2 regions of the Lentzea xerophila genome follow, and region 2 is predicted to be linked to the other one. Evidence: riboswitches for the same ligand, from Rfam matches in the RefSeq annotation. Region 2 holds a riboswitch; the other holds the start of a gene.
The links. A riboswitch is a leader RNA that binds a small molecule or an ion and turns the genes downstream of it on or off. The one in region 2 is predicted to bind cobalamin.
Positions count from the first base shown of each region.

Region 1: another riboswitch for cobalamin. It lies ahead of ACRSBM_RS04975 (putative cobaltochelatase); the one in region 2 lies ahead of ACRSBM_RS23755 (ribonucleoside-diphosphate reductase subunit alpha).

Region 1 is NZ_CP194934.1:999,448-1,005,352, forward strand. It holds gene ACRSBM_RS04965 (hypothetical protein) at 1-726, shown strand, start outside; gene ACRSBM_RS04970 (threonine aldolase family protein) at 749-1,708, shown strand; cobalamin riboswitch at 1,811-1,962, shown strand; gene ACRSBM_RS04975 (putative cobaltochelatase) at 2,002-3,909, shown strand; gene cobO (cob(I)yrinic acid a,c-diamide adenosyltransferase) at 3,987-4,601, shown strand; gene ACRSBM_RS04985 (cobyrinate a,c-diamide synthase) at 4,595-5,905, shown strand, end outside.
Region 2 is NZ_CP194934.1:4,967,608-4,973,512, forward strand. It holds gene ACRSBM_RS23745 (LysR family transcriptional regulator ArgP) at 1-736, opposite strand, end outside; gene ACRSBM_RS23750 (LysE/ArgO family amino acid transporter) at 836-1,384, shown strand; cobalamin riboswitch at 1,582-1,806, shown strand; gene ACRSBM_RS23755 (ribonucleoside-diphosphate reductase subunit alpha) at 1,935-4,286, shown strand; gene ACRSBM_RS23760 (ribonucleotide-diphosphate reductase subunit beta) at 4,340-5,326, shown strand; gene idi (isopentenyl-diphosphate Delta-isomerase) at 5,312-5,899, opposite strand.

The DNA.
Region 1 (5,905 bases), 4.0 Mb from region 2:
TCAGATCTCGTGCGCTCGCTCGCGTGGGACCTGCCCGCCATCGTGCTGATGGAGCTCCTCGGGCTGGAGAACGTCGACATCCCGACGCTGAAGCGCTGGAGCTCGGGTTCGCTGGAGTTCTTCTGGGGCGACATCTCCCGCGAGCGCCAGATGGAGCTGGTCGACGACGTCGGCGACTTCCACCAGTGGCTGGTCAAGCGCTACCACGCGCGGGACGGCGAGCTGTTCTGCGCCTTGGCCGACGCCGGTGTGTCCGCTGAGGACTCCGCCGGACTCTGCTACTTCCTGCTGATCGCGGGCCAGGAGACGACGACTCAGTTGTTGTCCACGGCGTTGCGCCGCGCGTTGCAGAATCGCGAGTTGTGGGCGCGGCTGCCGTTGCCCGGAGTCGCCGAGTCGTTCGTCGAGGACGTGCTGCGGACCGAGACACCGGTGGTGACCTGGCGGCGGCTGACCGCGCGTGAGGTCGTGCTGTCCGGTGTGCGCGTGCCCGCCGGTGCGGAGCTCGTGTTGTTGTTGAGCGGCAAGGAAACCGACCCGCGGCACCTGGCGTTCGGCTACGGCCGGCACTTCTGCCTGGGCGCGGGACTGGCGCGCCTGGAAGCCGCGGTGACCTTGCGAACCGTCGCCGAGCACGAGCCGTCGCTGCACCTGGTCGGTGACGAGCCTTCGTGGCTTCAGCTCCTGTCGTTCCGCGCGCCGAAGTCGGTGGCAGTGAGCCGCTGACCTGAGGTTTGATGCCGGGGTGATGAACCGCCGGCTGTCCGGAGTCCGCAAGAAGACGCTGCTGGAGTCGCTCGGCCCCGTGCCGGACGTCGACCCCGACCGCTACGGCGACGGCGGCCCGGTGGGTGCGCTGGAGACCCGCGTGGCCCAGCTGCTCGGCACCGAGGCAGCGCTGTTCGTGCCGACGGGAACCATGGCGCAGCAGATCGCTTTGCGCTGCTGGGCCGACCGCACCCACAACCCGATCGTCGCGATGCACCCGCAGGCGCACCCGCTCAACCACGAGGACGACGCGCTGACCGTGCTGTCCGGCCTCCGCCCGATCAGGGTGCGTGACTCCGAGGTCGCCACCTGCCCCGAGCCGTTCGGGACGCTGCTGCTGGAGGTGCCGGACCGCGAGGCCGGCTTCGTCCTGCCGGCCTGGGACGAGCTGGTCGCCACCGTCGACCTGGCCCGTGAGCGGGACGCGGTGGTGCACCTCGACGGCGCGCGGCTGTGGGAGAGCACCTACGGCCTGGGCAAGCCGCTCGAAGAGATCGCCGGCCTGTTCGACTCCGTCTACGTGTCGTTCTACAAGTCGCTGGAGGGCATCTCCGGTGCGGCGCTCGCCGGCACCCAGGACTTCGTCGACCAGGCACGCGTGTGGCGGCACCGGTACGGCGGCATGCTGTTCCAGCAGTGGCCGGCGGCGCTCTCCGCGGTGCACGGCCTGGACACCGTGCTGCCCCGGTTGGGCGCGTACGTCGAGCACGCCAAGGTGGTGGCCGACGCGATGGGCCTGCCCGAGCCGCACACCCACCAGTTCGCGCTGCACCTGCCCGGCGACCCGGCGAAGCTCACCGCGGCCAGCGGCGAGTTCCTCGGCACCTTCTGGCGGGACGGGATGCTCGCCAAGACCGAGATCACGGTCGCCGAGCCCGCGCTGGAGTGGACGGCGGACGAGGTGCGGGAGGCCTGGGCCCATTTTCTCGGCCTGCTCTGAACGCGCGAAACCCGGCCCACCCACCGTCCGGAAGGCTGCCGGGTCCACTTCACAGCGCTAGTGCGACTGCGCAGACCGCATTCCTGACGCGACGTCGCTCACCTGGCTGTTGGACGGGCGGGTGCGAAATGCGACGATGCGCGGAGCTGTGAGGGGAGCGCGAGGAAGCCGGTGCGAATCCGGCGCCGTCCCGCGACTGTGACCGGTCCGGAAAGAACCGGGAGTCAGGAACTCGTCCCCCTCTTCACCCACCGGCCACGGGCGTGGACACCCGAGGAAGGACTTCGCCGAGCATGTTCCCCTTTTCGGCTGTCGTCGGACATGACGACCTCCGGCTCGCCCTGCTGCTGAACGCCGTTCATCCCGGCATCGGCGGCGTACTCGTCCGAGGCGAGAAGGGGACCGCGAAGTCGACCATCGTGCGTGCCCTGGCCGCGCTCCTGCCTGAACTGGACGTCTCCGCGGGGTGCCGCTTCGGCTGCGTGCCCGGCAGCACGGACTGCCCCGACGCGCCGCACGAAGGTGGTGAACGGAGGCCGGCGAAGCTCGTCGAGCTGCCCGTCGGTGCCACCGAGGACCGGCTGGTCGGGTCGCTCGACCTCGAGAAGGCGCTGACCGAGGGCGTCCGGGCGTTCCAGCCGGGGTTGCTCGCCGCGGCGCACCGCGGCGTGCTCTACGTCGACGAGGTCAACCTGCTGCACGACCACCTGGTCGACCTGCTGCTCGACGCCGCCGCGATGGGACGGGCGCACGTCGAACGCGAGGGCGTGTCGGTCTCGCACCCATCGCAGTTCCTGCTGGTCGGCACCATGAACCCCGAGGAGGGCGAGCTCCGGCCGCAGCTGCTCGACCGGTTCGGGCTGACCGTGGCGGTGAAGGCGGCGCGGGACGTGGGCATCCGCACCGAGGTGATCAGGCGCCGGCTCGCGTACGAGGCCGACCCCGTGACGTTCGCGGCGAAGTGGGAGGAAGAGGACGTCAAGCTCCGGCAGCGGATCGCCGAGGCGAAGCGGAGGCTGCCCGGAGTGTCCCTTCCGGACGGTGAGCTGCGCCGGATCGCCGCCGTCTGCGCGGCTTTCGAGGTCGACGGCATGCGCGCGGACCTCGTCGTCGCCCGTGCCGCCACCGCCCATGCGGCGTGGCGGGGAGCGGACAGCGTCGCGGAGGCCGACGTCGAGACCGCGGTCCGGCTCGCCCTGCCGCACCGGCGCCGCCGCGACCCGTTCGACGAGCCCGGCATCGAGGAGCAGCAGCTCGAGGACGCCATGCGCCAGGCGGCCGAGCACGCGGAGGAGCCTCCTCCCGAGGGCCCTGACGACGACGGGCCCGGTGGCGGCGAGCTGCCCGAACCGCAGGAAGGCCCGAAGGGCAACGGGAACGCGCCGAACGACCGTCCGGCACCGGAACCCTCTCCCGCGTTCAAGGCACGGCTGCTGGAGGTCCCCGGAGTCGGCGAAGGCGCACCGGGCAAGCGTTCCAGGGCACGCGCCCGCACCGGCCGGATCGTCCGCTCGTCCAAAGTGGACGGAAGCGGCCTGCACCTGGTCGACACGCTCACGAACGCGGCGCCGCACCAGGCAGCGCGCGGCCGGACCGGTCCTGGCCTCCTCCTGACCGGCGGTGACCTGCGCAAGGCGGTCAGGGAGGGCAAGGAGTCGAACCTCGTCCTCTTCGTCGTCGACGCCTCGGGTTCGATGGCGGCGCAGAAGCGGATGTCCGCGGTCAGCGGCGCGGTGATCTCGTTGCTGCGCGACGCCTACCAGCGCCGGGACAAGGTCGGCGTGGTGACGTTCCGCGGCAACCAGGCCGAAGTCGCTTTGCCTCCAACCACTTCTGTCGACGCGGCCGCGACCCGGCTCAAGAAGATGAGGACCGGAGGCCGGACCCCGCTCGCGGACGGCCTGCTGAAGGCCCATCGCGTCCTGGAGATCGAACGGCTGCGCGATCCGCGCAAGCGCCCGCTCGTCGTCCTGCTGACCGACGGCAGGGCGACGTCGTCCGGGCTCGGTGGCGATCCGACGAAGGACGCGATCAAGGCCGCGGGCCTGCTCGAGCAGATCGCCGTCGTGGTCGTGGACTGCGAGCAGGGCCACGTCCGGCTCGGTCTCGCACAGAAGATCGCCGACGCGCTGCAGGGCGCCTGCGTCCGGCTCGACCAGCTCAGCGCCGACCACCTCGCCGGCGTCGTCCGGGCCGCGTGAGTTCGCGCCGGACGACCAGCTTCCCGGCGAACTCACCGGAGTCTGCGGAGCAGCGACCAACGAGCAAGGAGAATCCAGTGCCTCAAGGACAACCCACCGAGGTGCCGAAGGACGGCCTGACCACCCGTCAGCGCCGCAACCGGCCGTTGCTGATGCTGCACACCGGTGAGATGAAGGGGAAGTCGACGGCGGCGTTCGGCATGGCGCTGCGCGGCTGGAACCAGGGCTGGGACATCGGCGTGTTCCAGTTCGTGAAGTCCGCCAAGTGGAAGGTGGGCGAGGAGTCCGCGTTCAAGGCGCTCGGCCGGCTGCACGACGAGACCGGCGAGGGCGGCGCGGTCGAGTGGCACAAGATGGGCGAGGGCTGGTCCTGGACCCGCAAGCAGGGCACCGAGGACGACCACGCCGCGGCCGCGCGGGAGGGCTGGGCCGAGATCGCCCGCCGGATCACCGCCGAACGCCACGGCTTCTACGTGCTCGACGAGTTCACGTACCCGCTGCACTGGGGCTGGATCGACGTGGACGAGGTCGTCGAGACCCTGGCGAACCGGCCCGGCCACCAGCACGTCGTGATCACCGGCCGGTACGCGCCGCAGCAGCTGGTCGACGCCGCCGACCTCGTGGTCGAGATGACCAAGGTCAAGCACCCGATGGACGCCGGGCAGAAGGGCCAGCGGGGGATCGAGTGGTGAACAGGCTGGTCGTCGCGGCCCCGGCTTCGGGCAGCGGCAAGACCACCGTCGCGACCGGCCTGATGGCCGCGTTGCGCCGCGCCGGGTCGCGGGTCGCGCCGTTCAAGGTGGGACCCGACTACATCGACCCCGGCTACCACTCGCTGGCCACCGCCAGGCCGGGGCGCAACCTCGACCCGGTCATGGTCGGCGAGCACCGGATCCCCGGCCTGTTCGCGCACGGCTCCAAGGGCTGCGACATCGCCGTCGTCGAGGGCGTGATGGGCCTGTTCGACGGCCGCGTGGACACGGCGGGCGTCGGCTCGACCGCGCACGTCGCCAAGCTGATCAACGCGCCCGTGCTGTTCGTCGTGGACGCGCGCGGGCAGAGCCGGTCGCTCGCCGCGCTGCTGCACGGGTTCCGCGGCTACGACCCGACGGTCCGGCTCGGTGGCGTGATCCTCAACCAGGTCGGCTCGGAACGGCACGAGCAGGTGCTCCGGTCGGCGTGCGACGAAGTGGGGCTCGACGTGCTCGGCGTGCTGCCGAGGGATCCTCAGTTCTCCTTGCCGTCACGGCATCTGGGGCTCGTGACGGCGGCGGAGCACGGTGTCGAGGCCGTCGCCGCGGTCGACGCGATCGCCGCCGCTGTGGCCAAGCACGTCGATCTCGACGCGGTGCGCAGGCTCGCGTCGTCCGTGCCCGCGATGGCGGTCGCCGCGTGGGAACCCCAGGTCGAACCGGTGACCGGGGAGCCGCTGGTCGCCGTGGCGGGTGGGGCGGCTTTCACGTTCGGCTACGCCGAGCACGTCGAGGTGCTGAAGGCGGCGGGCGCGGCCGTGGCGGTCGTCGATCCGCTCAACGACGAGGACCTGCCGGAAGGAACAACGGGCCTCGTCCTCCCCGGCGGGTTTCCCGAGCAGCACGCGGAAGCCCTGTCGGCCAACGCGAGGTTGCGCGAGGCGGTGGCGCGGTTCGCTCGGTCGGGCGCGCCGGTGCACGCCGAGTGCGGAGGGTTGCTCTACCTCGCGAGATCACTCGACGGGCACCCGATGTGCGGCGTGCTCGACGCCGAGGGGTTCATGACACCGAAGCTGACCCTGGGCTACCGGGACGCCGTCGCGTCCACGAGCTCACCGCTGCACCCGCCCGGCAGCCGGGTGACCGGCCACGAGTTCCACCGGACCCAGCTGTCCACACCGGCCTCGGCCCCGCCCGCGTGGCAGTGGCGCGGCGTCGACTCACGGCCTGTCGCCGAGGGGTTCGTGGCGGGTGGCGTGCACGCGTCGTACCTCCACACGCACCCGGCCGGTGATCCGGAGGCG
Region 2 (5,905 bases):
CCACGAGGCCTTCCTGCACCTGCTGCGGCGGCACCATTCCCCAGCCGAGGCCCGCGACGATCGCCCGCACGTACACCTCCGACGACGGGACGTAGTGGCGGTGTTCCGCGGCACCGCGACCGCGGGTCAGGGTGCGGACGAACCGGTCCTGCAGGTCGTCGTTGCGGTCGAACACCACGACCGGCGCGTCCGGCAGCCACGACTTCAGCGGGCCGTCCACGAATCGGTCCATGAAGGACTGTGAAGCCATTGCGGCGTAACGGATATCGCCGAGCCGCCGCACCGAGCAGCCCGCCACGGGTTCGCGCGAGGACGTCACCGCCGCCATCACGAGACCCTGCCGCAGCAACGCCGTCGTGTGGTCCTGGTCCTCGCGGTGCAGGTCGAACGAGATCTTGAGCTCCAGCGAGACCCGTTGCAGGGCGGGCAGGAACCAGGTGGCGAGCGAGTCGGCGTTGACGGCGATCGGCACCCGCACCACCGCGTCCTCCCCGAGCGCCGCGTCCAGGTCCTGGTCGAGGGCCAGCAGTTGCCGACCGTAGCGGACGAGCACCTCTCCCGACGGCGTCAGCCGCACCGGACGCGCCCGGACCAGCAGCACGCGGCCCGTCCGTTGCTCCAAGGCCTTGATGCGTTGCGAGACAGCGGAAGGCGTGACGTGCAGCACTGTCGCCGCGGCATCGAACGTGCCCGCGTCGACGACCGCGAGCAACGTCCGCACCAGATCCAGATCCATCACGAGTGCTAATGGTACGTAAGAATCTGTAGCTGGTCTCATCAAAAGGGGGTCAATACCGTTGACGACGTGACTGACCTGCTGCTCGGCTTCGGCACCATGTTGACTTTGATCGTCGCGATCGGCGCGCAGAACGCTTTCGTGCTGCGCCAGGGACTTCGGCGACACGCGGTGGCGAAGGTCGTCGCCGTGTGCGCCATCTCGGACGCGATCCTCGTCGCGGTGGGCGTCGCCGGGTTCGGGGCGATCGTGCGGGCCTTCCCGCAGGCGATCACCGTCGCCGCCGTCGTGGGCGGGCTTTTCCTGCTGGGCTACGGGTTCCTGGCGGCGCGCCGGGCGTTCACCTCTTCGACACTGCAGGCGGGCTCGGAGATCACCAGCCGGCCCGTGCTGACCGCGCTCGCGCTCACGTGGCTCAACCCGCACGTCTACCTCGACACGCTGCTGCTGCTCGGCTCGATCGCGGCCGGCCGGTGGCTGTTCGGCGTCGGCGCGGTGACGGCGAGCGTGCTGTGGTTCGTCGCGCTCGGGTTCGGTGCCCGGCTGCTCAGCCCGCTGTTCGCGAAGCCCCGCGCGTGGCGGGTGCTCGACGGCCTGATCGCCGCCGTGATGATCACCCTCGGGGCGACCCTGATCGCCGGATGGTGATCATCACCAGCACCGCCGCGACGGCCAGGACACCGCTCGTCACGGGCGCCGCCGTCCCGGTGAAAAGGGACGCCGCAGCGAGGCCCGCGCTGACCAGAGCACCGATGACGACCCGAGGCCGAAGATCATCCACGTTCTCGACCCTAACCCACGACACGCGCATGTTGGGTGGTGATCCAGACCCCACCACCACATGTAGTATCTGCCGCGCCAGTGGTTCACCGACCCGACTCAACCGGGCCGGTGAGGCAAGAGGGAACCCGGTGGGAATCCGGGACTGCCCCGCAGCGGTGAGTGGGAACGAAAGCCGTCAACGAAGCACTGGGTCGCGAGACCTGGGAAGCGACGGCCGGTAGGCGCGAACCAGGAGGTTCGGCACGGCGCCCACGAGTCCGAAGACCTGCCATTGGTGTGCGCGCAAGCCTGCGCGCACGACACGGTGCCCCGAGGGAGGGCGGCTGTGTGCACCAGTGGTGTCGACCGCTGGCGCGCGCACGCGTTTCCTCGGGCAGATCTCGGAGGAGAGAGCGTGCCCGACCGCCCAACGTCCATGGATCGCCTGTCCGGGGTCGTCAACGAAGCTTGCGCCGACCTGCCCAACGCGTCGGCCGAGGCGGTTCTGGCCGAGACCAAGCGCAACCTCTACGACGGCATCACCGGCGCCGAGCTCGCGCTCGCGCCGATCATGGCCGCGCGCACGATGGTCGAGCAGGACCCGGACTACTCCTACGTCAGCGCCCGGTTGCTGCTGGACAAGCTGCGCACCGAGGCATGCGGAGTCCCGCTGTCGCACGCCGAGATGACCGAGCGCTACCCGTCGTACTTCGCCTCGTTCGTCCGCCACGGCATCGAGGCAGGCCAGCTCGACCCGCGCCTCGCGGACTTCGACCTGGTCCGGCTCGGTGCGGCGCTGGACGCCTCACGTGACCTGGACTTCCAGTTCCTGGGCATGCAGATCCTGTACGACCGCTACTTCCTGCACCTCGACGGCCGTCGCTACGAGCTGCCGCAGGCGTTCTTCATGCGTGTCGCCATGGGTCTCGCCCTGGAGGAGGACGACCGCGACGCCCGCGCGATCGAGTTCTACGAGCTGCTCTCGTCGTTCGACTTCATGTGCTCGACACCGACGCTGTTCAACTCGGGCACCACTCGCCCGCAGCTGTCGTCCTGCTTCCTCACCACCGTGGACGACGACCTCGCCGGCATCTTCCACGGCATCAGCAACAACGCGCTGCTCAGCAAGTTCGCGGGCGGTCTCGGCAACGACTGGACGCCGGTGCGCGGGATCGGCGCGCACATCAAGGGCACCAACGGCAAGTCGCAGGGCGTGGTGCCGTTCCTGAAGGTCGCCAACGATACCGCGGTCGCGGTCAACCAGGGCGGACGCCGCAAGGGCGCTGTCTGCGCCTACCTGGAGACCTGGCACATCGACGTCGAGGAGTTCCTCGACCTGCGCAAGAACACCGGCGACGAACGCCGCCGCACCCACGACATGAACACCGCGAACTGGGTGCCCGACGAGTTCCTGCGCCGGGTCCGCGCGAACGGCCAGTGGACGCTGTTCTCGCCCGACGAGGTGCCGGACCTGCACGACGCGTTCGGCAGCCGGTTCGCCGAGAAGTACCGCGCCTACGAGGAGATGGCCGACAACGGCGAGATCAAGGTCTTCCGCCGGCTGCGGGCCGTCGACCTGTGGCGGCGCATGCTGACCATGCTGTTCGAGACCGGCCACCCGTGGATCACGTTCAAGGACCCGTGCAACCTGCGTTCGCCGCAACAGCACAGCGGTGTCGTGCACTCGTCGAACCTGTGCACCGAGATCACGCTGAACACCACAGTGGACGAAGTCGCGGTCTGCAACCTGGGCAGCGTCAACCTAGCGCGGCACGTCAGCGAGAACGGCATCGACCACGCGCGGCTGGAGAAGACCGTGCGCACGGCGGTGCGCATGCTCGACAACGTGATCGACGTGAACTACTACACGATCCCGGAGGCCAGGAACTCGAACCTGCGGCACCGGCCGGTCGGGCTGGGCCTGATGGGCTTCCAGGACGCGCTGTTCGCGCTCGGTACCCCGATGGCGAGTAAGGAGGCCGTCGAGTTCGCCGACCGCAGCATGGAGGAGATCAGCTACTACGCGATCTCCGCGAGTGCCGAGCTGGCACGGGAACGCGGCGCCTACCCGTCGTTCGAGGGTTCGCTGTGGTCGCGGGGCATCCTGCCGATCGACTCGATCGAGATCCTGGCCCGCAGCCGCGGCGAGGATGATCTGGAGGTCGACCGCGAGTCCACGATGGACTGGCAGGAGGTCCGCGAGAAGGTCAAGCACGGTATGCGGAACTCGAACGTCATGGCCATCGCACCGACCGCGACCATCGCGAACATCACCGGCGTCAACCAGTCGATCGAGCCGCTCTACCGCAACCTGTACGTGAAGTCGAACATGTCCGGCGACTTCACCGTCATCAACCCCGACCTGGTGCGGGCGCTCAAGCAGCGCGGGTTGTGGGACGAGCGGATGATCTCGGATCTCAAGCTGCACGACGGCAGCCTCGGCGCGATCGACCGGGTGCCGCCGTACCTGAAGGCGTTGTACGCCACGGCGTTCGAGGTCGACAGCTCGTGGCTGGTCGAGGCCGGTTCACGCCGGCAGAAGTGGATCGACCAGGCGCAGTCGCTGAACCTGTACCTCTCCCAGCCGAGCGGCCGCAAGCTCGACGAGCTCTACCAGCTGGCGTGGCTGCGCGGGCTGAAGACCACGTACTACCTGCGCACGCAGAGCGCTACGCACGTGGAGAAGTCCACGCTGCGCGGCACCGACGGCAGGCTCAACGCCGTCTCCCCCGTGGCAGCCGACCCGAGCTGCTCCGTCACCGACCCGGACTGCGAGGCCTGCCAGTGACCGAGAACATCATCGACGCCGGGGCCGGACGCGTCAGCGTCGACGACAAGGCGATGATCAACTGCCGCGCCGACGTCAACCAGCTGCTGCCGCTCAAGTACCACTGGGCGTGGGAGAAGTACCTGGCGGGCTGCAACAACCACTGGATGCCGACCGAGGTCTCGATGCAGGCCGACATCGGCCTATGGAAGTCCGAGAACGGGCTGACCGACGACGAACGCCGCATGATCAAGCGGAACCTCGGCTTCTTCGCCACCAGCGAGTCGTTGGTGGCCAACAACATCGTGCTCGCGGTGTACCGGCACCTGACCAACCCCGAGTGCCGCCAGTACCTGCTGCGCCAGGCCTTCGAGGAGGCCGTGCACACCCACACGTTCCAGTACATCTGCACCTCACTCGGCCTCGACGACGGCGAGCTGTTCAACATGTACCGGGAGATCCCGTCCATCACGGACAAGGCCGCGTGGGCGCTGCAGTTCACCCAGCACCTCGAGGACCCGGAGTTCCGGACCGGCACGCCCGAGATGGACCAGGCGTTCCTCAAGGACCTCGTCGCCTTCTACGTGGTCTTCGAGGGCATGTGGTTCTACACCGGGTTCGCGCAGATCCTGTCGCTCGGCCGGCGCAACAAGATGGTCGGCGTCGCCGAGCAGTACCAGTACATCCTGCGCGACGAGTCGATCCACCTGAACTTCGGCATCGACGCGATCAACCAGATCAAGATCGAGAACCCGCACCTGTGGAGCGACGTGTTCCAGAAGGAGGTGCGGACCATGCTCGCCGAGGGCTGCGAACTGGAGATCGCCTACGGCCGCGACACCATGCCGAACGGGATCCTGGGCCTCAACGCCGAGCTGTGCGAGCAGTACATGCGGTTCATCACGAACCGCCGCTGCGCTCAGCTCGGCCTGGAACCGGTGTGGGCGACGACCGAGAACCCGTTCCCGTGGATGTCGGAGATGATGGATCTCAAGAAGGAGAAGAACTTCTTCGAGACCCGCGTCATCGAGTACCAGAACGGTGGCTCACTGGAGTGGTGACCCGAGCTTGACGGCCTGGGGCAGCCCGGCCCGGTCCGCGACCGGCCACGCCAGCGGATCGGGCCCCAGCTTCACCAGTTCGGCGACCTGGAGCCTCGACCACGGCGAGATCTCACGCGTGCCGTCGAGGACGTCGGCGGCGAACTGGGTCCACGCCACCCGTTCGGTGGAGTCGACCTCCTCCGGGTTCGGCACCGGCTCGTCGTCGCAGACCACCCGGAACACCGGGCACATCTCGTTCTCGACGACACCGTCCATCTCGGCGCGGTAGCGGAAGGCCGGGAGCAGCAGCTCGGGCTCGGAACACGTCAGGCCGAGCTCGTCACGCAGGCGCCGGAGCACGGCCCGCGCCATGTCCTCCTGCGGCAACGGGTGGCCGCAGCAGGTGTTCGTCCACAGACCGGGGAAAGTCTTCTTGTGCAACGCGCGGCGGGTGAGCACGGTGTTGCCCGCCGAGTCGAACACGTAGCTGGAAAACGCGAGGTGCAGCGGGGTGTCCGCGTGGTGCACCGCGGCCTTGTCCTCGACGCCGATGGCCGAACCGTCCTCGGCCAGGAGGACCACCTGTTCCACAGTCAC